DNA from 3 places in the Actinosynnema sp. NPDC020468 genome. Region 2 is predicted to be linked to each of the others. Evidence: riboswitches for the same ligand, from Rfam matches in the RefSeq annotation. Region 2 holds a riboswitch; each other region holds the start of a gene.
The links. A riboswitch is a leader RNA that binds a small molecule or an ion and turns the genes downstream of it on or off. The one in region 2 is predicted to bind cobalamin.

Region 1 (11,087 bases), on a different contig from region 2:
CGTGCCGGTGGCCACCGGGCGCACGACGCCTCCCGAGGAGGGGGTGCGGTTGTGCGAGCAGGCGGCGGTGGACGTCGACGCGGCACGGGCGCTGCTCGTGCTGTCCGAGGCGGCCGAGGTGACCGAGCGGCCGGACACGGTGGCGGGTGACGCGGTCGAGCCGTTCCTGGCGCCGGCGGCGGAGCAGGCCGAGTCGTACTACGTGCGGGTGGCCGATCCGGTGGCGTTGTTCGACCGGTTGCGGCCGGTGTTCGGGGCGCGGTTGCGGGACGCGGGGTTCGACGCGGGCGAGGTGCTGGTGTCGTTCTTCCGGTCGCACCTGCGGATGCCGTTCGCGGACGGGGTGGTCGGGCCGGTCGTCGCCGGTGGCCGGATGCAGGGTCCGGGTGCCGAGGGCGGTGCGGGCGTGGCTCCGGACATGGTGGCGGCGCTGCTGTACGGGCCGTGGGGCATGAAGGGGTTGCAGGCGCGGTTCGCCGACGTCTACCCCGGGCCGAAGGCGGACCTGATGTACGCGCTGTTCCCGCCGGTGCGGGCCGACCTGATGACGTTCTACATGCCGTGACCGACCGCCGCGCGTGATCGACTCGGTCACGTGACCGGAGCCGACGCGACCGAGTCGATCAGCCGGGCGGTGGTGTCGGCCGGTCGAGGTTCGTCCTCGAGGTTCGGCTTCGAGGTTCGTCTTCGGGGTTCGGCTTGTTCGGCTTCGGGTGGGCGTGGGTCAGGTGCCGTAGGTGGCGAACTCGAGGCCCAGGGCCGCGCCGGCGAGGATCAGGAGTGCGCCGGCGGCGGTCAGAGTGCGGCGGTAGGTCGGGTCGCTCAGTCGGCGGCGGGCTCGGGAGACCAGGGCGGCGACGATGACCTTGCCGCCGACGAGGGTCAGGTAGAAGCCGAGCAGGAGGGCGATTCCGGACGCGGGCGACTGGCGCCAGGTGGTGACGGTCAGCGGGCCGAGGGCCGTTGCCCACGCCACCCACGGGTGCGGGTTGAGGATGTTGATCAAGGCCGCGCGGTGGAGGGGGATGCGGGGCGCGTCGCCGGACAACGTGGCGGTGCGGGCTTCGCGGATGGTCTGCACGCCGCTCCACACCACGAACACCGCGCCGACGACGCCGATGACGGCCAGGGCTCGGGCCGGGAGTCGGTCCAGCACGAGGAGGGTGATCGCGACCACCACCGAGTCCGACAGCAGCGGGGCGCAGGCGGCCAGGGCGCCGGCGCGCCAGCCCGAGCGCAGGGCCGAGGTCACGACCAGGACCAACAGGGGGCCGGGGCTGATGCTCGCGGCCAACCCGAGGGCCAGCCCCAACCCCAGGGCGTTCACGACGGGCAGACTAGTCGGGTGTCCGACTACGCCCGCGTGCTGGCCGCGCTCCGCCGCGTCCGGGGTTTGAGCCCGTTCTTCGCCCTCGACGTCGGTCGGCCGGACGACGGGTGGCGGGCCGGAACCGAACTGCTCGACGGGCCGGCGCTCGGGGAGACCGTCGGGCGGATCGGCGAGCGGTACCGGGCCGGTGAGGCACGGGTGGCGGCGTCGTTGTTCTTCCTCGGGTACTCGGCGCGGTTGACGTGTCCGGTGGTCGCGGCGCACGCGGTGGGCGAGGCGGTGCCGGACATCCGGCCGGACAACGTGTGGTGGCACTACGGGCCGGAGGGGTTCCGGGTCAGGTTGCGGGAACCGGTGGGTGGGACGGCGACCGTCGCCGAGTCGTTGGCGCCGGTCGTGGCCGCGCTGCGGCGGGTCGTCCCGGTGGCCGAGGGACTGCTGTGGGGCAACGCCGCGTCGTCCATGGCGGGTGCGCTGCGCACGGTCGCGCGCAGCGGTGAGCGGACCGCCGAGGAGTGCGTGGACCTGGGCGAACGGCTGTTGGGCGAGCACCCGTTCGCCGGGTCCGGCGAGTTCGTGCCGTTCCCCGGCGAGGTGGCGTTCCGGCGGCGCAGTTGCTGCCTCTACTACCGCCTCGACGGCGGTGGCACGTGCGGGGACTGCCCGCTTCCGCCGAGGTGAGGTGCGTGACAACTCGTCCGGCCGGTTGTGCGCAGTGGTCCGGGAGATCTACGGTCACCTGCGCCGCAGTGGACGGGAAGCCGGTGTGAATCCGGCGCGGTCCTCGCCACTGTGACCGGGGAGCCGACCCGCCGAGAACGTCACTGGCCGCACGGTGCGGCTGGGAAGACGCGGGCACGGCGTCGATCCGGGAGTCAGGAGACCGGCTGCGGCACGTGTTGTTGTTGACCTTCCACGAGGTATGGAGGAGGCCGTCATGACGAGCCCCGCACTCCCCTTGACCGTTCCCATCCCGAAATGGGCCTACGCGGTGGCGCTCGTCGCGCTGTTCGTCGCGTGGGTCGTCCTCCAGGAGAACGGGATCGCGCTCGGCCAAGCGGCCGAGACCGTCCACGAGTTCTTCCACGACGGGCGCCACGCGCTCGGCGTCCCCTGCCACTAGGGGCTGGGACGCCTTGAGCACTTACAAGAGCTTCCTGCTGCGCGGAATCGCGGCGGGAGGCGTTGCCGGCCTGCTCGCCGGACTCGTCGGTCTGATCGTCGTCGAGGTTCCGATCAAGGCCGCGCTCGCCATCGAGGAGGCGCGCGCGGCGACGGAACCCGCCGAAGAGGCAGGTCACGAGCACGCCGAGATGTTCGGCCGCGGCACCCAGCTGCTCGGTGGCGTGCTCGCCGCCGTGGTCGTCGGCCTGGCCGTCGGCGCGCTGTTCGCGACCGCCTACGCGGGGTCGCGACGCTGGTTCGTCAACCGCACCCCGTTCAGCCGCAGCGTCACCCTGGCGCTGGCCGTGTACGGGGCGGCGGCCGTGCTGCCCGCGATCAAGTACCCGGCGAACCCGCCCGCGGTGGGCAACCCGGACACCGTGGACTACCGCACGGTGCTCTACCTGGGCGTGATCGCGGCCGGTCTGCTGCTGGTGTTCGCGGCGAGCTTCCTCGCCTCGAGGCTGGCACACCTGCCGCAGCCGATCTCGTCCACGATCGTCACGGTGGCCGTGGTGATCGGCGTGGTCCTGATCCTGGTGCTGTTCCCGGCGCCGCCGGATCCGGTGCCCGCCGACATGCCGAGCGACGTGCTGTGGGACTTCCGCGTCGCGTCGCTGTTCGAGACCGCCGCGCTGTGGCTCGGACTCGGCGTGGTGTTCGGCCTCCTGATCGACCCCGCGACGAGGAACGCGCAGGTCAAGCAGGTGTCAACGGTCTAGCAGCCCGGCGAGCGTCGCGCGGTCGACCCCTTCGAGGGTTTCCCGGAACACGCGGCGCTCGCCTTCGGGCACCGGCACGTCGCACGGCACCACGAGCACCGTGCAGCCTGCCGCGACGGCCGAGCGCACGCCGGTGGGCGAGTCCTCCACGGCGACGCAGCGCGTCGGGTCGACGCCCAGCGACCGGGCCGCCCTGAGGTACGGCTCGGGCAGCGGCTTGTTCAGCCCGTCCACCTCGTCGCCGCACACGGTGATGTCGAACAGGTGACGCCCGATCGTGTCCAGGGCGACCTCGGTCAGCCCGCGCTCGGTGGAGGTGACCAGCGCCATCGGGATCCCGGAGTCGCGGACCGCGCGCAACGCCTCGGGGGCGCCCGGCCGCCACGGCAGCCCGGCGCGGAACACCTCCTCGGTGCGGCGCTTGATCCACTCCCCGCCGTCGCGCAGGTCCGCGTCGGTCGGTTCCACGCCGACCTCGGCGAACAGCAGGGTCATGGTCGTCAGCGTGTTGGAGCCGACCATGGCCTGCCTGGTGGCGTGCGACAACGTGCCGCCGAGCTTCTCGGTGAACTCCCGCAGCGGGATGTCCCAGAGCTTCTCCGAGTCCAGCAACGTGCCGTCCATGTCCCACAGCACGGCTTCGAGGCCCACCGCGTCCCCTCCCGATCCGGACGATTCCGCGCGATCGGGCACCAGTCTCCCCTGATCGATCCCGAACCCGGGCACGCGGGCGGCGAAGAACACATCCGCCGAGGGTGAAAACGATGATCGACCGGAAGGTTCGCGCAGTTCGCGGCGGGTGTACCCGGCCCGGCCCCGAGACACGCGCCGACGCGCGCCACGCCTACGGCGTCGGGGGCGCGCCGAGGGTCGTAGTCTGACGCCGTGACCGATCCGGACCAGGCCGCCCAGACACCCTTCGACCCCGCGAAACCGCTCACCAACCCGATCATGGTGGCGGCGTTCGAGGGTTGGAACGATGCGGGCGACGCAGCCAGCACGGCGATCGAGCACCTACAACTCACCTGGGACGCCACGCCGCTGGCCGAGATCGACCCCGACGACTACTACGACTTCCAGGTGACGAGACCGACGGTCCGCATGGTGGACGGAATCACCCGGCGGGTGGAGTTCCCGACCACCCGGCTGTCGGTGTGCCGCCCGCCGGGCTCGTCGACCGACGTCGTGCTGGTGCACGGGATCGAACCGAACATGCGGTGGCGGAAGTTCGCGGCCGAGTTGCTGGAGCACATCGACAACCTGGGCGTCACCACCGTCGTGACCCTGGGCGCGCTGCTGATGGACACCCCGCACACCCGGCCCGTGCCGGTGACCGGCACCGCCTACGACGCGGCGGCGGCCGCGAAGTTCGGGCTGGAGCGGTCCCGCTACGAGGGTCCGACGGGCATCGTGGGCGTGTTCCAGGACCTGTGCGTGCAGGCGGGTGTGCCGGCCATCTCGTTCTGGGCCGCGGTGCCGCACTACGTGTCGCAGCCGCCGTCGCCGAAGGCCACCCTCGCGCTGCTGCACCGCGTGGAGGAGGTGCTCGACGTCGAGGTGCCGCTGGGCGCGCTGCCGGAGCAGGCCGAGGAGTGGGAGCGCACGGTCAGCGAGATGGCTGACGAGGACGAGGACGTGCGCAACTACGTCCGGGCGCTGGAGGAGCGCGGCGACGCGGAGATCGAGATCACCGAGGCCAGCGGCGACGCCATAGCGGCCGAGTTCGAGCGCTACCTGCGCCGCCGCGGCCGGGGACCGGGCCGGGGTCCGACGGGCCTGTAGGCGGCCGCGGCGCGCGTCACACCACCGGATCACGCCGCCGGGGTACCGGAACGCGCCGCGCGCGGGTTCCTCCCGACGGAGGACGACCCGGCGAACCCGGACCACGCGCGCGGGTCCCGGCCTCCGGGGTCCGACCGGCCGCAGGGTCCTCACAGGGGCTCGACGGCGCGCGGGTCCGGCGGGGAAAGCCCCGATCGCACGAGGTCCGGACGGAGAGGCCCGCACGCGCGGAGTCCGGCGGAGCGACTCGGGGCCTGGACGGAGGACCCGGCGGCAGGACACGTGGTCCGGGCAAGGGGACCCGGCAGGGGCGTGGTCCGGACGGAGGTCTCGCGAAGATGTCGGTGGCACGGGGGACGATCGAACCGGGGGCCGGAGGCCACCCCCGACGTCGGATCGCCGTCGCGGCGCTGTACGCGGGTGGCTTCCTCGGGCCGTTCGGCGGCGCGGTCACGTCGTCGGTGCTGCCCGAGATCGGCGGGGACTTCCGGGTGTCGGCCGGGGTGGCCGCCGGATCGTTGACCGCCTACCTGCTGCCGTTCGCGGCGCTCATGGTGGTGTCGGGGGCGTTGGGCGCGCGCTGGGGCGCCCGGCGGACGGTGCTGGTGGCGTACGTGGTGTACGCGCTGGCGTCGGTGCTGTGCGTGGTCGCGTGGACGTTCCCGGTCCTGCTCGCCGGTAGGGCGCTCCAGGGCGCGGCGAACTCGTTCACCACTCCCCTGCTGCTGGCGACCATCGCGGCGGTGACGCCGGCCGAGCGGTTGGGGCGCAGCCTCGGGTTGTTCGCGTCCATGCAGGCGGCCGGGCAGACGACGGCGCCGCTGGTCGGCGGGCTGGCGGCCGAGGTGTCGTGGCGGTGGGCGTTCGCGGGAGCGGCCGTGGTGGCGGTGGGGCTCGCGGTCGGCGGGCTGCCCGCCGACCCGCCGCGCGAACAGCGACCGGGACTGCGGAGCGCGTGGACGTGGCGCACGCTGCGGTTGGCCGGCACCGGGATGGTGGTGTGGGGTTGTCTCGGCGGGTTGTCCTACCTGGTGGCGCTGCGGCTGGGTGACGACTTCGGCCTCACGTCCGGCGAACGCGGGCTGCTGCTGACCGGGTTCGGGGTGGCGGGCATCGCGACCGCGCGGCTCACCGGCTGGTTCGTCGACCACGTCGGTCCGCGCCGGTCGGCCCGGGTCGGCGCGGTGGTGGGCGCGGTGGTGGTGGCGCTGGTGGGCGTGCTGCCGAACCTGGTCGCGGTCGGCGTGCTGTGGGCGGCGGCGGGCGCGTTGTCGCAGGCCGTGGTGGTCGGGTTGAACGCGATCGCGTTGCGCGGCGACACCCCGGGCGGCTCGGTGTCGGTGGTGCAGGCGCTGCGGTTCCTGGGCGCGGCGGTCTCACCGCTCGCGTTCGTGCCGCTCTACCACCTGGACGCGACGGCGGCGTTCCTCGCGCCGGCGGTGGCCACGGCCGTCACCGCGGCGGTGCTGCTCACCCGAAGAGGCCTGCCGACCGGGTGAGGGTCGCCTCCATCGCCCGTCGGGGGTGCCGTCACGCGATGAGCCGGTCCTCGTACTGCACCACGGTGTTCTCGATCCTTGTCGCGAACCCCGTGCGCCGGACGGGGGCGGTTCGGGTGACCGACACGCGTGCGGCGAGCGCAGAGGTTCACTCGAAGCGGTGAAGGCGAACGCTTCCGGGCGTCGACCTGCCGATACTCCCGAGGATGAGCGACGAGTCCTGGAACGCCGAGCCGCACCGCCTCGCCGCGCTGCGCGCGCTGCGGTTGCTCGACACCCCGCGCGAGGAGCGCTTCGACCGGATCACCCGGTTGGCGTGCGACGTGCTGGAGGCGCCGATCGCGCTGGTCACCCTGGTGGACGAGGACCGGCAGTGGTTCAAGTCGTGCGTCGGGCTGACCGCGACCGAAACGCCGCGCAGCGTCTCGGTGTGCTCGTTCGCGATCCGCCAGGACGACGTGTTCGAGGTGCCCGACCTGGCCGCGGACACCCGGTTCCGGGAGTTCCCGGCGGTGCGCGACGAGCGGTTGCGGTTCTACGCGGGTCAGCCGATCAGCGCGCCGTCGGGGCAGCACATCGGCACCCTGTGCGTCATCGACCGCCGGCCGCGCGAGCTGGACGAGCGGCAGCGGCGGTGGTTGGCCGACCTCGGCGCGTGGGTCGAGTTGGAGTGCGCGGTCGTGCAGGCGGCGCTCGCGGCACGGGACGTGGAGCAGGCCAAGCACGACTTCGTCGCCCTGGTCAGCCACGAGCTGCGGACGCCGCTGACCTCGGTGCACGGGTCGCTGGAGCTGTTGGCGACGGGCCGGTTCGGCGCGCTGGAGGAGCAGGCCGAGAAGCTGGTGTCGATCGCGGTGCACAACACCGACCGGCTGGTGCGGTTGGCGAACGACGTGCTGGACCTGTCGAAGGTGCAGAGCGGTCGGCTGCTGCTGTGCCCGACGCCGGTGGAGCTGGACCTGGTGGTGCGCGACGCGGTGGACGCGGTCGAGGGCACGGCCGGGTTGAGCGACGTGCCGCTGGTCGCCCGGTGCGATCCGACGCGGGTGCGGGGTGACGCCGACCGGTTGGTGCAGGTGGTGACGAACCTGCTGGCCAACGCGGTGAAGGTGTCCGGCCCGGGCTCGCCGGTGGAGGTGCGGTGCGGGGTGCGCGGCGCGATGGCGTGGGTGGACGTGGAGGACCACGGCGGTGGCGTGCCCGCCGATCAGGTGGACCGGATCTTCGAGCCGTTCGTGCAGCTGGGCCCGGGTGGCGCGGGGCTCGGGTTGGCCATCACGCGGGGCATCGTGGAGGCGCACGGCGGCGCGGTGGCGGTCAGCTCCCGGCCGGGCGAGGGCAGCACGTTCACCGTCACGCTGCCGGTCGCCGGACCCGCGGTCGACCGACCGTGGTGGTGAGCGCGAGGACGCCGGCGGCCAGGATCACCGCCGCCTGGCCGTCGAGCAGCGCGGACAGTCCGACCACCGGCGTGAGCACGCCCGCCAGGGTCATGCCGAGTGCCTGACCGCCGTCGAACAGGCTCAGGAACGTGGCCGACACCCGGCCTCGGGTGTCGTCCTCGGTGTGCAGTTGGAGGATCGACGCCAGGCCCGCGCCCGCCATCACGCCCGGCGCGCCGACCAGTGCGAACGCGCCGAGGAAGAAGGCGAACCCGGTGGTGGGCGCGTTCCAGATGACGCCGGACACCAGTGCGAGCGCCACCACCGCCCAGCCGAACACCGCGCCGGGTTCCCACCGGCGGACCAGTGCGCCCACCAGCAGCCCGCCGACGAGACCACCGACCGCCTGCACCCCGCGCAGCAGCCCGACCTCGGCCGCGTCCCCGCCGAGCCGTTCGGCGACGAACACCACGAACAGCACCACGAACATGCCCTGCCCGATCGCCATGCCGCCGACCACGCCGACCATCGGGCGCAGCGGACCCCGGATCGCGCGCACGCCGTCCAGCCAGGCCCGCCACGGCGTCGGTCCGGGGTCGCGCGGCTCGTCCCGGGTGCCGACGAACGCCAGCAGCAGCGCGGCGACCAGGAACGACGCGACGTCGGCGACGACCACGCCGGTCAAGCCGGTCCAGCCCGGCACGAGGCCGCCCAGCGACGCGCCGACGAGCCGGGCGAGGGTGCCGCCCACCCCGACCAGGCCGTTGGCGGCGGTGATCTCGGACCGCGGCACGAGGGTCGGCAGCAGCGCGTTCTCGGCCGGTTCGAAGAGCGCGGCGAGGGCGGCGTGCACCGCGGTGACCACGTTGAGCACCACGAGGTCGCCGGTCAGCAGGGGAAGCAGGGTGGCCGCCTGCGCGAGGCTCACCACGATCATCAGCGCGCGACGGTCGTACCGGTCGGCGAGCACGCCCGCGAGCGGGGACAGCGCGAGGCCGGGCAGCAGCGCCACCACGAACGTGGTCGCGGTGGCGGCCGGCGAGCCGGTGCGCTGGTAGACGTACACGGGCAGCGCGACGAGCAGCGCCCAGTCGCCCAGCTCGGAGACGAACCCGGCGAGCCACAGCCGGCGGAACGGTGCGTGCCGCAGCGGGCCGGTCACCGGGGGAACGCCCGGATGCCGATGTGCGCGGGCACGGCGCCCTCGGGCACGTCCGCGCGCAGCGGCACCAGGTAGGGGCGCAGGATGTCGTCGATCATGCCGAGCAGGCCGGTGAGCTCCTCGGCGGTGACGTTGACCGTGTAGCCGTGCATGCCCGCCGCCTCGACCCACTCGTCGGGCAGCGCGTGCCGGCGGTCGAGGAAGCGCTGGGCGAGCCGGTTTTCCTCGTTGAGCCCCAGCACGGCGAGGGCGTCCTGCTGGGCGCGCACGGCGGGGTCGTCGTCAAAGGAGCCGATCTCGTAGCCGATGTCGGTGGCGCGCCACGGCCGGTCCCGACCGCCGGTGCCCTCGACCCGCGCCACGAACCCGAACCGGGCGAGTTGGCGCAGGTGCCAGCTCAGGTTGGACGCCGTGGAGCCGACGGCCTCGGCGCACTCGCTGGCGGTTCGCGGCCCGACCGCGATCAGGTGGTTGAGCAGGGACACGCGCAGCGGGTGCGCCAACGCCTTGAGCGCTTCGGCGTCGGTGATCCGTCGGGGCTGGGGAAGGTCCACAGCCCCGACGGTACATCTGAAAGCATTCTTTCGAAAGTTCTCTTTCAGCCGAGGTCGCGCCGGCGGAACCCGACGAACCCGGCCACCCCCAACGCCAGGGCCACCGCGGTCAGCAGCACCAGCGGGGTGGCGGTGAGGTCCGCTCCGGGCACCTTGGGGATGTGCGTGAACGGCGACAGGTCGAGCGCCCACCGGTCCAACCCGAGCACCGGGCCCAGCTGGCCGAGCACCAGGAACATCACCAGGAACGCCCAGCTCACCGCCGTCACCCGGGGGAACAGCCCGAACAGCGCGAGCGCGATGCCCGCGACCACCCAGGCGGCGGGCAACTGCGCCAGCGCCGCGCCGACGAGCCGGGGCACCTGGCCCGCGTCACCGGTTTGCAGGCCGTGCACGAGGCCCGCGCCCAGCCCGGCGGCGGCCAGCACGACCGCGGTGCCGACGACGGCGAACACCGCGTGGCTCGCGAGCCAGCGCGTCCGCGTCACGGGCGTGGCCAGCACCGGCTCGACGCGCAGGTCGGTCTCCTCCGAGCGCGCCTTGAGCAGGGCCGTGACCACGTAGATCGAGCTGAACAGGCCGATGATCCCCAGGATCGAGGCGAGGTAGACGTCCACCAGCTTCCCCGCGCCGCCCATCGCGGTGATGATCTTCGCCAGCGACGCGTTCGAGCCCAGCATGTCCTCGACGCCCCGCGCGACCGCGCCGTACACCGCGCCCAGCACGAACATCGCGACCGTCCAGCCCACGACCATGCCCCGCTGCAACCGCCAGGCCAGGCCGAACGCGCCGGCCAGCGATCCGGACGCACGCGCCGGCCCGAGCCGGGTGGCCAGCAGGCCGGCGCCGATGTCGCGCCGGGTCGCGAGCACCGCACCCGAGGCCACCAGCAGCGCCGTCAGCGCCACCGGGAGCAGCAGCACCCACCAGCGGTCGCCCGCGAACGGCCGGCCCTGCTCGAACCAGCCGAGCGGCGACAACCAGGTCAGCCACTGCGGACCGCGGTCGCCCGCCGCGTCACCGACCGCGCGCAGCAGGTAGGCGAGCCCGAGCACGCCGCCGGAGAGCGAGTTGGCCGTGCGGGAGCTCTCGGACAGCTGGGCGGTCACCGCGCCGACGCCCGCGAACACCCAGCCCACGCCGGTGAACCCGAGGCCGAACGCGAACGCGCCCGCCGCCTGCTGGTCCAGCCCGATCAACCCGCCCGCGACCGCGAGGCCGATCACCACGTCGGCCGCGAGCACCACCAGCACGGCGGCGGCGAGGGACGCGTGCCGGCCGACCACGGCGGAGCCGACCAGTTCGAGCCGACCGGCCTCCTCCTCCGCGCGGGTGTGCCTGACCACCAGGAACATGCTCATCAGGCCGATGAGCAGCGCGCCGAACACGCCCCAACGCCACGCCAGCACGCCGCCGATGGTCGACGGGTCGTGGAGCGGCCCGAGCATGGCCAGGAACGCCGGGTTGCCGTCGGCCGTGGCGGTCAGCTCCC
Region 2 (5,827 bases):
GATCCGGTGGACGAGGTGCGGCGCGCGGTCGACGGCGCGGTGGGTGGACCGGCCGACGCGGGCGAGGCGCTCGGGTCGGTGCTGCTCGCGGTCGGTCGGAGCGGGGACGCCGAGTCGATCTCGCGGGCGGCGCAGGTGCTGGTCGAGGCGGACCCGCGGGTGTGGCTCGCGCTGGACGGCGCGGCTCGGCGCAGGTCCTGGTACCCCTCCACGTGGGCCGAGGAGGCCGCCGAGCGGTTCGCCGGTGATCGGCCCGGCGTGCTGGACGTGCTGCTCGCCGCGTGCCACCGCAACGGTTTCGTGCGGGAGGCGGCGGTCGCGGTGATCGCCGAGCGGGAGGACGAGGTGCTGCTGCCGGTGGTGGCCCTCCGCGCGGCGGACTGGGTGCCGCAGGTGCGCGAACGGGCTCGCCCGGTGTGCCGGCGGACCCTCGACCGCGCGCCGACCGCCGCGGTCGGGTTGGCGCCGGTCGCGTTCCTGCTGCGGGACCGGAGGGTGGGCGGGTGGCTCGCCGACGCGCTGGAGGAGTGGTTCCGCGCCGGGCCGCCGGAGGCGTTGGACGCCGGGTTGGCGGCCCGGGATCGGCGGACCAGGCGGGCGGCCCACACGGTCGGGTTGGCGGCGGGACGGCTCGGTCTCGACCGGATGGTGCGCGCGGCGACGACCGACCGGGACCTGCCGATCCGGATCCGGTGCGCGGAGGCGGCGATCCGGGCGGCACGGGCGGTCGGCGACGAGGACGTGCCGCGGCGGTTGCTGGCCGGCGGCACGGCCGCGGTGCGGGCGGAAGCCGTGCGGGCGTTGGGGAACGAGGTCGACGCCGAGGCGGCGCTGGCCGACCGCAGCGGGTTGGTGCGCGCGGTCGCGCAGGCCCTCGTGCGGCGGGCCGGCGTCGACCCGGCCGCCCGGTACCGGGACCTGCTCGCCCGGCGGCCACCGGACCCCGCGGTGATCGCGGGCCTGGGCGACACCGGGTCCCCGGCCGACGCCGACCTGATCCGGCCGTGGTTGGCCCACCCGTCCTCGCGCGGGCGGGCCGAGGCGGTGCGCGCGTTGCGCCGGCTCGGTGTCACGTCGCCGGGCCCGCTCCTGCCGCTGCTCACCGACCCGGTCTCCTCGGTGACCCGCCAGGCGACGCTTTCCCTGCTGCGCCAAGCGGAAGCGCTGGACGAGCGCGAGCTGGGGCGCCTGCTCGACGACCACCACCCGCGCCACGTCCGCACCGCGGCCTACCGCCTGCTCCGGGCGCACGGCCCGTGGACCAGGATCGCCGTGGACCTGCGGCTCGTGACCGACCCCGACCTGCGGGCCGACGCCCGCGGCGACCTCACCGCCTGGCTTGAACGGGACGCCGCGACGACCTACGCCGTGCCGCGGGGTTCGCGCGCGGAGGAGTTGGCCGCGCTGATCACCGCGGCCGAACCCGTCCTCGGTGCCTCCCGGACGCGCGCGCTGCGGTTCCACCTGGGGGCGACGCGCTGACCGGTGTCACGGCCGTGCGGTCTTCCTGGTGTTCTGGAAGGACGCGAACCGCCAGCCGTCCTCCTGGCGCACGGCGGTGAGGGTGATGACGGACGCCTGCTCCGCCCGGCCGCCGTCGGTGATCACCAAGGCCGCGTCCGGTGCCAGGTGACGGATGTCGAGGGTCGAGTCCGCGGTCCCGGTCAGCCGGCTCCCCTTCAGCGGCCCGTCGAAGAGGAACCGGTGGGTGGCCTCGATGGCGGCCCGGCCGGTGTCGCGGGTGCCGAGCCAGGTGATGTAGTCGGCGTCCTGGGTGAACAGCTCGGCGTACGCCGTGGCGTCGCCCGCGTTCCACGCGTCGGTCAGCCGGGTGAGCAGGTCGCGGATCTCGGTGGTGTCGGACATCGGTTCTCCTCAGTCGGTTTCACGGTGGGTGAACAGCCGGGACAGGTCGTCGGGCCAGTCCAGCGCGCCGCTGTCGAGGTCGGCGAGCAGCGCCCGGACCCAGTCCCGCTCCGCGGTCACCCGGGCCAGTTCGTACTCGAGCTCCACCAGCAGCAGTCGAGGCAGCCGCGCCTGGAGGTCGGGCAGCTGCGACCCCATCCCGGCGGCGGCCGCGGTCAGGGTCGAGGCCCGGCTCCGCAACGCCTCGCGCGCGTCGGCGACCGGGAGACAACCCAGGAAGGACAGGGCCGCGGTGAACAGCGTGGTGTCCGGGTCCGGCGTGGCGATCAGCCGGCGGGTGCGGGCACGCAGCTCGGACCGGCCGTCGTCGGTGAGGCGGTACGGGGTGCGCTCCGGCCGGTTGCCCTCCCGGCTGGTGTCCGCCGCGACCACCAGGCCGTCGCGGGTGAGGCGCTCGACGGCGTGGTACATGCTCCGCGGCAGGCCGGTGACGAAGTCCTTGTGGGTGTCGACGATCTGCCGGTGCATGTCGTAGACGTGCCGTTCGCCCTGGGACAGCAGGGCGAGCACGGTCAACCCCACCAGGTCGCGGTCGGTTCTGGGCAACGTGGTCACGGCGCCTCCTCGTGCCGTGAACCGTATAGTGCAGTCCGCACTATGGCAACCTGCCATAGTGGGAAATTCGGGCGCGGCGGAGCCGGGTGCCGGTCAGGATGGCGGTGTGGCGGAAGCGCGGTGGGTCGGTGCGGCCGACGTCGACCAGCACGTGGAGTGGTTGGCGCATGGTGACGCGGGTTCGGGGTGGGTGACCGGCTACGACCGCTCGGGGTGGGAGGACTCGACGTGGGTGCTCCACGCCCTGTGGGAGTGGCCGGTCGACGGTCCGCCGCCGACGCACCACGAGCAGCGGCAACGGTTGTCGGCGCTGGGGTTGGTCGCACCGGTGGTCGTCGGCGGCCTCGACCTCGACGCGGTGACCGTCGCCACCGGGGTGCCGCTGGGGTACGCGGCGGACCCGGGCGCCGGGTGGCGGCGGGTGCGGTGGACGGAGTGGGCGCTGCGCCGGGGTTTCGCGCTGGGCGGCGGCCGGGTCGTGCCGCCCTGCCACCGCTGGTTCCCCGTGGACAGTTGGCCCGCCAACACCAGGCCGCCGACCGAGGGGTCGTTGGACGAGACGAGCCTGCGGGCACTGCTGCGCGTCCTCGCCCGGCACTCGGTCGGCGGCGGCGAGGCGGTCTGCCACGCGTTCTACGGGGCGGCGGTGGTGGACGAGTGGGAGCACCGGGTGGTGCTGACCGGACCGCTCGACGCCGTGCCGGACCTCCTCGAGGGTGACGACGGGAAGGCGGCGACGCCGTCGTGCCTGTGGCCCGCGGACCGGTCCTGGTTCCTCCACACCGACTGGGACCTGTGGGCGACCAGGGTCGGCGGGTCGCGCGGGTTGATCGCGGAACTCCGCGCGGAGCCGGACCTCGAAACGCGGGAGTGGTCCGCGCCCACGGCGTGAACCTGCGGTTTCCCGGTGCGCGGGAGCGCGTCCCACGATGCGTTACGCTGCGACTGCTGGTGGTTCGCGACCTCGGTAACGTCGGAGGCCGCGAGGCAAGAGGGAACCCGGTGCGAGTCCGGGACTGTCCCGCAGCGGTGAACGGGAACGGAAGCCGTCAACGAAGCACTGCGCGCGAGCGTGGGAAGCGACGGCCGGTAGGTGTGCGCCCGCACGGGCGCGCGTGCCCGTGAGTCCGAAGACCTGCCACCGGTCCGCGCGCCCGCCGGGCGCGCGGTGTCCGGAAGCCTCGTGGGAAGGCTTGTGCGGACGCGGCCCCGTGCCGCCCGCGAAGCGTGCCCGCGAAACCTCCGGACTTCACGCACGCTCGCGAGGAGTAGAGCTTGTGACAAGCGGTATCGGCGCCACTGTGCTCGGCTATCCCCGGATCGGACCGCGCCGGGAGCTCAAGCGCGCGGTCGAGGCGTACTGGGCCGGCCGGATCGACCGGGACGCCCTGCTCGCCACCGCCGCCGACCTGCGCGCGGCGACGTGGGCGGAGCTGAGGGACGCCGGGCTCGACTCTGTCCCGTCCAACACGTTCTCCTTCTACGACCAGGTTCTCGACACGGCGTTCCTCGTCGGCGCGGTGCCCGACCGCTACCGGCGCGAGCACGAGGTGGACGCGTACTTCGCGGCGGCACGGGGTGACGCGGACGCGCCGCCGTGGGAGCTGACGAAGTGGTTCGACACCAACTACCACTACCTGGTACCGGAAATCGGTCCGGAGACCACGTTCCGACTGGCCGGCGACAAGCCGCTGGCGGAGTACCGCGAGGCCCGCGCGCTCGGCCTGGAAACCCGTCCGGTGCTGCTCGGTCCGGTCACGTTCCTGGTGCTGGCCAAGGGAATCGACCCGTTGGCGCGGGTGGACGAGCTCGTCGACGTCTACGCCGCACTGCTCGGCGCGCTCGCGGCCGAGGGCGTCGAGTGGGTCCAGCTGGACGAGCCCGCGTTCGCCGCCGACCGCACCGACGCCGACCTGGCGGCGCTGCGCCGGGCCTACACGCGGCTCGCTTCCCTTGCCGCACGGCCGAAACTGCTCGTGACCGGCTACTACGGCAGCCTCGGCCCGGCCCTGTCGGTGCTGGCCGACACGGCCGTCGAGGCGATCGGCGTCGACCTCGTGGCGGGCACCGCCGACGGTCTCGCGGACGTCCCGGGCCTGCGCGGCAAAACCGTGGTGGCGGGCGTCGTCGACGGTCGCAACGTGTGGCGGGCCGACCTGGCCGCGGCACTGGCCGCCGCGGCGGGGTTGCGCGACTCGGCGGCCGAGGTCGTGGTCTCGACCTCCTCGACGTTGCTGCACGTGCCCTACGACCTGGACGCGGAAACCGGGCTGGACGAGGAAGTCCGGTCGCGGTTGGCGTTCGCGCGGCAGAAGGTCCGCGAGGTCGTGCTGCTCGGTCGGGCGCTGCGCGACGGCACGCCGGGGGAGTGGTCGGCCGACACGACCGCGAGCCCGCGCCGGGACGAGCGGATCCGGGCCCGGATCGCGGCGCTGACCGCCGAGGACCGCACCCGCGCGCCGTACGCGGACCGCGCGGCGGCCCAGGAGGCCCGACTCGCCCTGCCGCCGTTGGCGACCACGACCATCGGGTCGTTCCCGCAGACGACGGAGATCCGCGCCGCGCGGGCCGGGCTGAAGTCGGGGACGGTGTCGGCGGAGGAGTACGCCGAGCGGATGCGCGGCGAGATCGCCCGGGTCGTCGCGGTGCAGGAGGACATCGGCTTGGACGTGCTGGTGCACGGCGAGCCCGAGCGCAACGACATGGTGCAGTACTTCGCCGAGCACCTGGACGGGTTCGCCTCGACCGAGCTCGGTTGGGTGCAGTCCTACGGCTCGCGCTGCGTGCGCCCCCCGATCCTGCACGGCGACGTGTCCCGGCCGGAGCCGATCACGGTGCCGTGGGCGACCTACGCGCAGTCGCTGACCGACCGCCCGGTGAAGGGCATGCTGACCGGACCGGTGACGATCCTGGCGTGGTCGTTCGTCCGGGACGACCAGCCGTCCGCCGAGACCGCGGACCAGGTCGCGCTGGCACTGCGGGACGAGGTCGCCGACCTGGAGGCCGCGGGCATCGCGGTGATCCAGGTGGACGAGCCCGCGCTGCGCGAACTGCTGCCGTTGCGCGCGGTCGACCAGCAGGCGTACCTGGAGTGGTCGGTGGGCTCGTTCCGGCTGGCCACGTCGGGCGTGGCGGTGGGGACCCAGGTGCACACCCACCTGTGCTACTCGGAGTTCGGCGAGATCATCGACGCGATCGACGGCCTGGACGCGGACGTCACCACCATCGAGGCCGCCCGGTCCAAAATGGAGGTTCTGGAAGACCTGCGCGCCACCGGTTTCCGACGCGGTGTCGGGCCCGGCGTGTACGACATCCACTCGCCGCGGGTGCCGACCGAGGACGAGGT
Region 3 (11,087 bases), on a different contig from region 2:
CCAGTCCGGCTTCTTCCCGCCGGACAGGAAACTCGCCGACTTCACCGACGAGCAGTGGGACGCGTTCCTGCACCGCGAGTCCACCAAGGTCAAGATCGGCAGGAACAACGTCACCTACGAGGGCCTGATCGTCAAGGTCACCCGGCTGATGCTCGCCAAGGACCGCGAGTCCATGCAGCCGCACGTCCGCGCCTTCGTGGACCGCGCCGTCACCTTCACCACCTGCCCCTCCTGCGGCGGCGCCCGGCTCAACAAGGCCGCGCTGTCCTCCACCATCGGCGGCACCTCCATCGCCGAGTGCTCCGCCATGCAGATCAGCGACCTCGCCCGGTGGGTCGACACCATCGCCGACCCCGCCGTCGCGCCCCTGCTCACCACCCTGCGCGAACTGCTCCGCTCCCTGGTCGACATCGGACTGGGCTACCTCAGCCTCGACCGCCAGTCCGGCACCCTGTCCGGCGGCGAGGCCCAGCGGGTCAAGATGGTCCGCCACCTCGGCTCCGCCCTCACCGACGTCACCTACGTCTTCGACGAACCCACCGTCGGCCTGCACCCCCACGACATCGCCCGGATGAACGACCTCCTGCGCCGACTCCGGGACAAGGGCAACACCGTGCTCGTCGTGGAGCACAAGCCCGAAACCATCGAGATCGCCGACCACGTCGTGGACCTCGGACCCGGCGCGGGCACCGGCGGCGGCCACGTCTGCTTCACCGGCTCCGTCGCCGACCTGCGCGCCTCCGACACCCTCACCGGCCGCCACCTCGACCACCGCGCCGCCCTCAAACCCACCGTCCGCACCCCCACCGGCCAACTCCCCATCACCGGCGCCACCCTCCACAACCTGCGCGACGTCTCCGTCGACCTCCCGCTCGGCGTGCTCACCGTCGTCACCGGCGTCGCGGGCTCCGGCAAGTCCTCCCTCATCAAGGGCTCCCTCGCGGGCCGACCCGACGTCGTCCTGGTCGACCAGTCGCCCATCCGCGGCTCGCGCCGCTCCAACCCCGCCACCTACACCGGCCTGCTCGACCCCATCCGCACCGCCTTCGCCAAGGCCAACGGCGTCAAGGCCGCCCTGTTCAGCGCCAACTCCGAGGGCGCCTGCCCCCAGTGCAAGGGCATCGGCCTCGTCTACACCGACCTCGCGATGATGGCCGGCGTCGCCACCGTGTGCGAGGAGTGCGAGGGCAAGCGGTTCACCGCCGAGGTGCTCACCCACACCCTGCGCGGCCGCGACATCAGCCAGGTGCTCGCCATGCCCGTGGCCGAGGCCCGCGAGTTCTTCACCGAGAAGCAGGCCGCCGCCATCCTCGGCCGCCTGGTCGACGTCGGCCTGGGCTACCTCGGCCTCGGCCAGCCCCTCACCACCCTGTCCGGCGGCGAGCGCCAACGGCTCAAGCTCGCCATCCACATGGCAGAGAAGGCCGGCACCTACGTCCTGGACGAACCCACCACCGGCCTGCACCTCGCCGACGTCGACCAGCTGCTGGCCCTGCTCGACCGCCTGGTCGACGCCGGCAACACGGTCATCGTCATCGAGCACCACCAGGCCGTGATGGCGCACGCCGACTGGATCGTGGACCTCGGACCCGGCGCCGGCCACGACGGCGGTCGCGTGGTGTTCACCGGCAGCCCCACCGACCTCGTGACCACGGCCGACACCCTCACCGCCCGGCACCTGCGCGCCTACGTGGGCCGCTAGCCACCACACCCGGAAGGTCACCGTGCCACTCCTGCACGTCCACCAGGTCCACGCGCTCACCCCGCACCTCACCCGGATCACCTTCACCGGGCCCGGGCTCGACGACTTCCCCACCTGGCCGGACCAGCAGCTCAAACTGCTGTTCCCGCGCGCCGGCCACCCCGTGCCCGACCTGCCGACCGAGATCGGCGACCGGTGGGGCATGGCCTGGTACGAGGCCTACCAGTCGCTGCCCGACGACGAACGGCCGTGGCTGCGCAGCTTCACCGTGCGCGCCCACCACGCCGACACCCACCGGCTCGACGTCGACTTCGTGCTGCACGACCGCGGCCCGGCGAGCGACTGGGCCCGCGCCGCCCGACCGGGCGACGTGATCGGCCGCTACGGCCCGTCCAAGGTCTACGCCCGGCCGCTGCCCCGGGGCGACTGGCACCTGTTCGCGGGCGACGAGACCGCGCTGCCCGCCATCGCCTCGATCCTGGAAACCCTGCCCGCCGACGTGCCCGCGTTCGTCTTCGCCGAGGTGCGCGACGCCGGCGAGGAGCTGCCGCTGTCCTCCCCCGCCGCGCTCACCACGCGGTGGGTCCACCGGCCGACCCCCGGCGTCGGCGGGCTCCTGCTCGACGCGGTGCGCGCGGCCCTGCTGCCCGAGGGCGCGGGCGCGGCCTGGGTGGCGGGCGAGTCGGCGACCGTCCGCGCGCTGCGCCGGCACCTGGTGGACGAGCGCGGACTGCCCAAGCGGCAGGTCGAGTTCGCCGGGTACTGGCGGCGCGCGCTGACCCAGGACGACGCGCCGACGCCGGAGGACCTCGCGGAGGCCCAGGAGCGGTTGGATTGGTGAGGTGTTCTCGAAAGTGTTGATATTCGGTCAACACTGAAGGAATAGACACCACTGGGAAGATCAGGGGGCGGTCATGGCCGGACGGACCTCGCGACCCGGCCGCGGCGTGCTGGACGGGGTGATCGACCTGCTCGGGGCGTTCGAGGGGCGGCGCGACGGGGTGACCCAGGCCGAACTCGTGCGCCGGACCGGGTTGGCCGCCACGACGGTGCACCGGATGACCGCCGACCTGGTCGACCACCGGGTGCTGGAACGGCTTCCCGACCGGCGGCTGGTGGTGGGCCGCAAGCTGTGGGAGCTGGGACTGCTGGCCAGGGTGCAGGGCGGGCTGCGCGAGGTCGCCCTGCCCTTCCTCCAGGACCTGTACGAGGCGACCAGGGAGAACGTCCACCTGGCCGTGCGCGACGGCACCGCCGCGCTGTACGTCGAGCGGCTGCACGGGCGCGCGTCGGTGCCCGTGGTGAGCCGTCCCGGCGGGCGGTTGCCGTTGCACGCGACCGGTGTCGGCAAGGTGCTGCTGGCCTGGGCGCCGGAGTCGGTCCGCACTGAAGTCATCAATTCCGCAGAGCGCGTGACTGCTCACACGATCGTGGAACCCGGTCGACTCGCCCGGGACCTCGCCGGGGTGCGCGGGCGCGGCTACTCCCGGACCGTGCAGGAGATGTCGCTGGGCACCTGCTCGGTCGCGGTGCCGGTGTTCGACGCCGAGGGCGCCGTGGTGGCCGCGCTGGGACTGGTGACCGGACTGCGCCGGGACCCGGTCCGGCACGTGGCGTCGCTGCGGGTCGCGGCGGGCGGGATCGGCCGCGCCTTCCACTGAGTGGACACCAGGCCTTCTGCCCGGGTGGGATCCGGGCTTCGCTCGGGTCATGCGCACCCAGGTCGCCATCATCGGCGCCGGCCCCGCCGGACTGCTCCTCTCCCGCCTGCTCTCGCTGCGCGGCGTGGACTCGATCGTCGTGGAGAACCGCTCCCGCGCCCACGTGGAGGCCCGGATCCGGGCCGGGGTGCTGGAGCAGGGCACCGCGGACCTGCTCGTGGAGGCGGGCGTGGGCACCCGGCTGCGCGCCGACGGGTTGCGGCACGACGGCGTGCACCTCCAGTGGCCCGGCGAACGGCGCCGGATCGACTTCCGCGCGCTCACCGGCCGGTCGGTGTGGATCCACGGCCAGACCGAGGTGGTCAAGGAACTGCTCGCGGCCCGCGAGGAGGAGGTGCACTTCTCGGTGTCCGACACCGCCGTGCACGACGTCACCGGGCCGACGCCGTCGGTGTCGTTCGTGGACTCCTCCGGCACACCGCGCCGGATCACCTGCTCGATCGTGGTGGGCGCGGACGGGTTCCACGGCGTCTCCCGCGAGTCGATCCCCGCGCCGCTGCGGACCACCTGGGAACGGGACTACCCGTACGCGTGGCTGGGGATCCTCGCCGACGTGCCGCCGTCCACCGACGAGCTGATCTACGCGTGGCACCCGGACGGGTTCGCCCTGCACAGCATGCGGTCGACCACCCGGAGCAGGCTCTACCTCCAGGTCGACCCGGGCGAGCGGATCGAGGACTGGCCCGACGACCGCGTCTGGTCCGCGCTCGCCACCCGGCTGGGCCTGCCGGGGTGGGAACTGCGCGCCGGTCCGGTGCTGGACAAGGGCATCACGCCGATGCGCAGCTTCGTGAGCACCCCGATGCGCCACGGCGCCCTGTTCCTGGTGGGCGACGCGGCGCACATCGTGCCGCCGACGGGCGCGAAGGGGCTGAACCTCGCGGTGGCCGACGTGGCGGTGCTGGCGCCCGCGCTGGCCGAGTTCTTCGCCTCCGGCCGCACGGACCTGCTCGACGGCTACGAGGAGCGCGCCCTGCGCCGGGTCTGGCGGAGCACGCACTTCGCGTGGTGGATGACCGCGATGCTGCACACCTCCCCCGACCCGCTCGACCGGCCGCTCCAGCTGTCCCAGCTGGAGTACGTGTGCTCGTCCGCGGCGGCGGCGACCAGCCTCGCGGAGAACTACGTGGGCCTGCCGCACTAGGTCCGGCGCCGGGTCGCGGCGGCCTAGGGTGCGGTGCATGACGCGCATCGTGTCCCTGCTGCCCGCCGCGACCGACCTGGTGGCCGTGCTGGGGTTCGCGGACTCGCTGGTCGGGCGGACGCACGAGTGCGACTGGCCGGAGTCGGTGGCGGACGTGCCGGTGGTGACCTCCTCGTCGGTCGACCACGACCGGATGACCAGTCGGGAGATCGACTCGGCGGTGCACCGCGGGTCGTCGCTGTACGGGCTCGACGGCGACCTGGTCGCCGCCGCGCGACCGGACCTCGTGCTGACGCAGGACCTGTGCGAGGTGTGCGCGCTGTCCTACCGGCGGGTGTCGGAGGCGGTGCGGGTGATGGACGTCGGGCCGCGCGTGCTGTCGCTGGAGCCGCGGACGCTGGACGAGGTGCTCGGCTGCCTGCGCGAGGTGGGCGCGGCGCTGGGGGTGCCGGACGTGGCGGAACGCGAGGAGGCGGCGCTGCGGTCGCGGTTGGCCGCAGTGCGCGCGTCGGTCGCGGACCGACCCCGGCCCCGGGTGGCCGCGATCGAGTGGCTGGACCCGGTGTGGCCCGCGGGCCACTGGGTGCCGGAGCAGATCGCGTGCGCGGGCGGCGAGCCGCTGCTGGCCTCGGCCGGCGAGCACACCTCCCCGATCGGGTGGGACGCGGTCGTGGCGGCCCGGCCCGACGTCGTGCTGCTGCTGCCGTGCGGCTTCCCGCCGGAGCGCACCGAGGCCGAACTCGCCGTGCTGCCGCTGTCGACCGCGGACGCGGAGGTCTGGATCCTGGACGGACCCTCCTACTACAACCGGCCGGGGCCACGCGTGGTTCGGGGAGCCGAAGTCCTGGCCCACGTCCTGCACGGCGTGCGGCCGCCGACGCCGGTCACCCGCGCCGAGGCCCGGCGGGTGCGCACCGGCTAGACCCGGCCGTCAGTCGGTGTGCACCAGGAGCCGGTCGACGCCGTGCACGATCGAGGCGGTGCGGAAGGTCGGCCGGTCGTCGGTGAGGCGGAGGTTCGGGAAGCGGCGGAGCAGGGCGGGGTAGGCGGCGCGGAGTTCCATGCGGGCCAGTTCGGCGCCGACGCACCGGTGCGCGCCGTGGCCGAACGCCAGGTGCGCCGACGGCGGTCGGGTCGGGTCGAACGCGGCGGCCTCGGCGCGGTCGGCCGCGCTGAGCGACACCACGACGACGTCGCCCTCCTTGATCCCGGTGCCCGCGATCTCCAGGTCGTGCCGGGCGAACCGCGGGAACGCCACCTGCACCACGCTCAGGTGCCGCAGCAGCTCCTCGACCAGCGGGCCGACCGCGGCGTCGTCGTCCTTCATCGCCGCGCGCGCCGCCGGGTCGCCCATCAGCACGACCGCGCCCAGCGCCAGCATGCTCGCCGTGGTGTCGAACCCGCCGGTCAGCACGCCGTCGGCGAGCCCGGCCAGCTCCTCGTCGCCGACCGCGTCGCCGTGCTCGCGGATGATCATGCCGATCAACCCGTCGCCCGGGTCGAGCCGTTCCCGCCGCACGATCTCGCGCATGTACTCCAGCGACTCGGAGATCGCGCCCAGCGCCGACGTCGCACCGCCGAACAGGTCGAACCGCGCCGCCGCCAACTCCTGGAACCGCGCCCGGTCCGCGTACGGCACACCCAGCAGCTCGCAGATGGTCAGCGACGGGATCGGCAGCGCGAACTCCGCGACCAGGTCGACCGGCCCGTCGGCGGCCTCCATGGCGTCGAGCCGCTCGGTCACGATCTGGTCGATCCGCGGCACCAGCCGCGACAGCCGCCGCATGGTGAACTCCGGCGTCAGCAGCTTGCGCAGCCGGGTGTGGTCGGGCGGGTCGGCGAACCCGAGGCCGCCGGGCGCCTGCTCGATCCGGCCGACCGCCGCGCCGAGCCGGGCGTAGTCGTTGCTGAAGGCGTCGGTGTCCGCGAGCACCGCCTTGGCCTCCGGCCGCCCCGTCACGAGCCACACCCGCACCCCGAACGGCACCGGCAGGCGGTGCACCGGACCGGTCAGCCGCAGCCGCTCCATCGCCGCGGCGGGCTCGACGCCGTCCCGGCGCAAGGGCACCAACGCCGCGTCCGGGAGCAGCGACAGGGCTCGCGAACCGATGCGACCCATGACCCACCTGGTGACCGATCGCCGTGCGACCCAGGCCACCAGACCGTCGCGCACCGAGGCGAGAGTCGTCATCCGACACCTCACTTGTCCATTTTCGTTGATCGACGGTAGCCCTCCACCAGGGTGAGCAGCATCGCGCTACAGGCGGATTGACACGACAACCCGGGTGACAAATGATCGGCAATCGCGCGTGGACGGGGGAAGCCGGTGGGAATCCGGCGCTGACCCGCAACGGTAGGTCCCGCTGGGACGAGCCCGAACACCCGCCGCGCGCAGCGCTCCACAACGCCGTCGAGGACCACGGCACGGAGCCCGGCGGCGGCCTCGTGCTGTCCGGGTTCGGTCGTGCCCGCACCCGGAAAGGTCGACCATGTCGTTCAGACGGACCGCCGCCGTCCTGGCCGCGGCTCTCGCGACGCTCGTCGCCGTGCCCGCCAGCCACGCCTCGGCCCGGACGCCGACCACCACCTCCCCCGAGAAGGCCGCCGCCGGGTGGCTCGCCCGCCAACTGCTCGACGGCGAACGCCTCCAGCGCGACGGCTTCGACGACCAGGGTCTCACCATCGACGCGCTGTTCGCGTTCGACGCGGCCGGTGTCGCCCGGGACAACTCGGACAAGATGATCGCGTGGCTGGCGAAGCCCGACGTGATCGAGGGGTACGTCACCGACGGCGAGGGTGGCGAGTACCCGGCCCCGATCGCGAAGCTGGCGCTCGCCGCGCAGGCGCAGGGCAAGGACCCCAGGGCGTTCGGCGGCGTCGACCTGATCACCCGGCTGGGCGCGCTGCTGGACCCGGGCACCGGTCGGTACCGGGACAAGTCCGACTACGAGGACACGTCCAACAACTTCGGCCAGGCGTTCGCGGTGCTCGTGCTGACCGGGGCGGGCGGCGCGCCCGCGAAGGCGGTCGACTTCCTCGCCGGCTCCGCGTGCCCGGACGGCGGTTTCCCGCTCTACCCGGGCCTCGCCGAGTGCAAGTCCGACGTCGACTCGACCGGCATGGTCGTGCAGGCGCTGCTCAAGGCCGGCCGGACCGAGGCCGCGACCAAGGCCCTGGACTGGTTGGTGGCGAAGCAGACCGCCGACGGCGGGTTCTCCGGCACGCCGCCCACCGGGACGGTGAACGCGAACAGCACCGGCCTGGCCGCGCAGGCGTTGCGCGCGGGTGGCCGGTCCGACGCCGCGACCAAGGCCGGGGAGTACCTGACCGGGTTGCAGGTCGGGTGCTCGGGCGAGGCCGACCGGCGGGGCGCGATCCCCTACGACGCGACCGCGTTCACCCCGGCCGGCGCGGTGCGCGCGACCCCGCAGGCGATCACCGGCCTGGTGGGCGTGAACTTCGCCGACCTGTCCCCCGAGGGCGACGCCGGACCCGCGCCGGCGCCGGACTGCCAGACCACCACGTCCACGACGACACCCACGTCCACCACCACTGCCACGACGACCGCGGATCCGGGCACGACCACCACCGACCCCACGACGACGTCGGCGGAGGACACCACGACCACCACCACGGACGAGGTGGCACCGGTGGTGTACGGCGGCACCGGCAGCACCCTCGCCTACACCGGCGTGGACGTCGCGCCCGCGCTGTGGCTCGGGACGCTGCTGCTGCTCGCGGGCGTGCTCACGACGGTGTTGGCCCGCAAGAGGTTCACGACGGCTAAGGAGCGCAGGCGATGAGGAAGACCCTGTCGGTGGTGACCGCGGTGCTGGCCGCGGTCGGGTTGCAGGTGGCGGTCTCCCCCGCCGCGCGGGCCGCCGCGTGCGCCGGCACGTCCGGTGTCACGGTGGTGGTCGACAACGGCGCGCTGGGCGGCGGCGTGTCCACCCAGTGCGCGCCGGGCAACCCCACCAGCGGGCTGACCGCGTTGACCGGCGCGGGCTTCAGCTACGCGTTCGTGCCGCGGCAGCCCGGTTTCGTGTGCCGGATCAACGCGCTGCCCAACCCGTGCAACGGCGCCCCGGCCACCGCGTACTGGTCCTACTGGCACGCCCAGCCCGGCGGCACGTGGACCTACAGCACGTCCGGCGCGGCCGGGTACGACCCCGCTCCCGGCAGTGTCGAAGGGTGGGCGTTCGGCTCGGGCCAGGCCCCGTCGACGGCTCCGTGAGACGGGCGTTAGGGCTCGCACTGGTCGTCGGCGCGCTGCTGGGGCCGACCGCCCCGGCGGCGCACGCGGCCGACTGCTCCGGGGTGACGGTGGTGGTGGACTACCGGTCGCTGGGCGGCGGCGTGCAGACGGGGTGCGCGGCGGGCGACCCGGCGACCGGGTTGGCCGCCATGCAGGCGGCGGGCTTCGGCTACACGTTCGCCTCCCGCCAGCCGGGTTTCGTGTGCCGGATCAACGCCAAGCCCGCGGCCGACCCGTGCGTCAACGCCTCACCGGCGACGGCGTACTGGTCGTACTGGCACGCACCGCCCGGCGGCTCCTGGAGCTACAGCGACCTGGGCGCGGGCTCGTACGACCCGCCGGCGGGCTCGGTCGAGGGCTGGGCGTTCGGCTCGGGCGAGCAACCCGGCATCGCGCCGCCCGCTCCCCCGCGTCCGACCCAGCCCGCTCCGCAGCCCACACAGCCGAAACCCACCCCGCAGCAGCCGGGTCAACCGGCGCTCACCGCACCGGGTCAACCGGGTCAACCCGCACAACCGGGTCAACCCGGCCAACCCGCGGCGACCACGACCACCACCGCGGTCACCACGACGGGCTCGTCGGTCGCGCTGTCGTCGACCTCCGCGTCGGCCCAGTCCTCGGGGTCGTCCGCAGCGTCGGAGTCCTCGGTGTCCTCGAGCGCGGCCGGTCCGTCGGCCACCTCGGTGGCGGTCGAGCCGACCGCGACCCGGGGCAGCCCCGTCGGGCTGGTGGTCGGCCTGGCGGTGATCGCGGTGCTGGGCGGCGTCGCGTTCCTGGTCGCACGGCGGCGCAAGGCGGCCGGGTGAGCAGGCTGCACCCCGGCGCGTGGTGGCTGTGGGCGGTGGCACTGGCGGCCGTCGCCTCGCGCACCACGAACCCGGTGCTGCTCGGCCTGGTGATCGCGGTGGCCGGGTTCGTCGCCGTGCTGTGCCGCCAGGACACCCCGTGGGCGAGCGCCTACGGGGTTTTCCTGCGGTTCGGGCTGGTGGTGATCGCGATCCGGGTGGTGTTCCATGTGCTGCTGGGCGGCATGGAGGGCGCGACGACGCTGTTCGTGCTGCCCCGCGTGCCGCTGCCGGACTGGGCCGCGGGCATCCGGCTGGGCGGCCCGGTCACCGCCGAGGGCCTGGTTTTCGCGCTGTGCCAAGGACTTCAGCTCGCCACCCTGCTGTGCTGCGTCGGCGCGGCGAACGCGCTGGCCAACGCCAAGCGGCTGCTGCGGTCGCTGCCGGCCGCGCTGTACGAGGTGAGCGTGGCGGTGGTGGTCGGGTTGACGGTGGCGCCGCAGCTGGTCGCGAGCGCCGGCGCGGTGCGGCGGGCGCGGGCGCTGCGGGGTGACGCGGTGCGCGGGGTCCGGGCGGTGCGGGTGCTGATGGTGCCGGTGCTGGAGGACGCGTTCGAGCGGTCGCTGGTGCTGGCGGCGGCGATGGACTCGCGCGGGTACGGCCGGACCGCGGGCGTGCCGAGGTCGACCAGGGTGCTGACCGGTGTGCTGGTGATCGGCGGCCTGATGGGGTTGTGCGTCGGCGCGTACGGGCTGCTGGACGGCAGCGCGCCGCCGGTCGTGGGCGCGCCGATGCTCGCGGCCGGGTCCGTGCTCGCGGTCGCCGGGTTGTGGACGGGGTCGCGGCGGGTGCGGCGCACCCGGTACCGCCCCGACGGCTGGGGCGCGCGCGAGGCGCTGGTGGTGGGTTCCGGGCTGGTGGCGGCACTGGCGACGTTCCTCGCGCCGGCCGACCTCGGTGGCGCGGACCTGTCGCCGAGCACCGTCCCGCTGGTGGCGCCCGGGTTGCCGCTGCTGCCCGCGCTGGGCCTGCTCGTCGCGCTCGCGCCGGTGCTCATCGCCGATCGGAAGAGGACATGATCCGGTTCGAGGACGTTTCCGTCACCTACGCCGACGCGGCGGAGCCGACCCTGCGCGGGGTCGACCTGCACGTGCCCGAGGGCGAGCTGTGCCTGGTCGTGGGACGCACCGGGTCCGGTAAGACGACGTTGCTGCGCGCGGTGAACGGCCTGGTGCCGCACTTCACCGGCGGCACGCTGACCGGGCGCGTGCTGGTCGACGGCCGGGACACCGCGACCCACCCGCCGCGCGAACTGGCCGACGTGGTCGGGTTCGTCGGGCAGGACCCGCTCGCCGGCTTCGTCACGGACTCGGTGGAGGAGGAGCTGGCCTACTCGATGGAATCGCTCGCGCTGCCGAACCCGGTGATGCGCAAGCGGGTCGAGGAGACGCTGGACCTGCTGGGGTTGGCCGACCTGCGC

Region 1: it holds a riboswitch for cobalamin, as region 2 does, so the genes downstream of both, AB0G50_RS10495 (CbtB-domain containing protein) here and metE (5-methyltetrahydropteroyltriglutamate--homocysteine S-methyltransferase) in region 2, are expected to answer to the same signal.
Region 3: it holds a riboswitch for cobalamin, as region 2 does, so the genes downstream of both, AB0G50_RS22215 (prenyltransferase/squalene oxidase repeat-containing protein) here and metE (5-methyltetrahydropteroyltriglutamate--homocysteine S-methyltransferase) in region 2, are expected to answer to the same signal.

The regions. Positions count from the first base shown of each region.
Region 1 is NZ_JBFAEO010000010.1:115,327-126,413, forward strand. Features, by position in the region: gene AB0G50_RS10480 (GNAT family N-acetyltransferase) at 1-565, shown strand, start outside; gene AB0G50_RS10485 (LysE family transporter) at 725-1,327, opposite strand; gene AB0G50_RS10490 ((2Fe-2S)-binding protein) at 1,346-2,011, shown strand; cobalamin riboswitch at 2,046-2,237, shown strand; gene AB0G50_RS10495 (CbtB-domain containing protein) at 2,268-2,453, shown strand; gene AB0G50_RS10500 (CbtA family protein) at 2,467-3,216, shown strand; gene AB0G50_RS10505 (HAD family phosphatase) at 3,205-3,867, opposite strand; gene AB0G50_RS10510 (PAC2 family protein) at 4,102-4,998, shown strand; gene AB0G50_RS10515 (MFS transporter) at 5,337-6,497, shown strand; gene AB0G50_RS10520 (GAF domain-containing sensor histidine kinase) at 6,704-7,897, shown strand; gene AB0G50_RS10525 (MFS transporter) at 7,851-9,041, opposite strand; gene AB0G50_RS10530 (helix-turn-helix domain-containing protein) at 9,038-9,595, opposite strand; gene AB0G50_RS10535 (ABC transporter permease) at 9,640-11,087, opposite strand, start outside.
Region 2 is NZ_JBFAEO010000056.1:255-6,081, reverse strand. Features, by position in the region: gene AB0G50_RS30445 (hypothetical protein) at 1-1,482, shown strand, start outside; gene AB0G50_RS30440 (SgcJ/EcaC family oxidoreductase) at 1,489-1,866, opposite strand; gene AB0G50_RS30435 (helix-turn-helix transcriptional regulator) at 1,876-2,481, opposite strand; gene AB0G50_RS30430 (hypothetical protein) at 2,588-3,373, shown strand; cobalamin riboswitch at 3,417-3,639, shown strand; gene metE (5-methyltetrahydropteroyltriglutamate--homocysteine S-methyltransferase) at 3,759-5,827, shown strand, end outside.
Region 3 is NZ_JBFAEO010000031.1:22,549-33,635, reverse strand. Features, by position in the region: gene AB0G50_RS22245 (excinuclease ABC subunit UvrA) at 1-1,702, shown strand, start outside; gene AB0G50_RS22240 (siderophore-interacting protein) at 1,725-2,543, shown strand; gene AB0G50_RS22235 (IclR family transcriptional regulator) at 2,617-3,363, shown strand; gene AB0G50_RS22230 (4-hydroxybenzoate 3-monooxygenase) at 3,413-4,567, shown strand; gene AB0G50_RS22225 (cobalamin-binding protein) at 4,605-5,489, shown strand; gene AB0G50_RS22220 (cytochrome P450) at 5,499-6,758, opposite strand; cobalamin riboswitch at 6,834-6,972, shown strand; gene AB0G50_RS22215 (prenyltransferase/squalene oxidase repeat-containing protein) at 7,057-8,370, shown strand; gene AB0G50_RS22210 (hypothetical protein) at 8,367-8,801, shown strand; gene AB0G50_RS22205 (hypothetical protein) at 8,798-9,628, shown strand; gene AB0G50_RS22200 (energy-coupling factor transporter transmembrane protein EcfT) at 9,625-10,686, shown strand; gene AB0G50_RS22195 (ATP-binding cassette domain-containing protein) at 10,683-11,087, shown strand, end outside.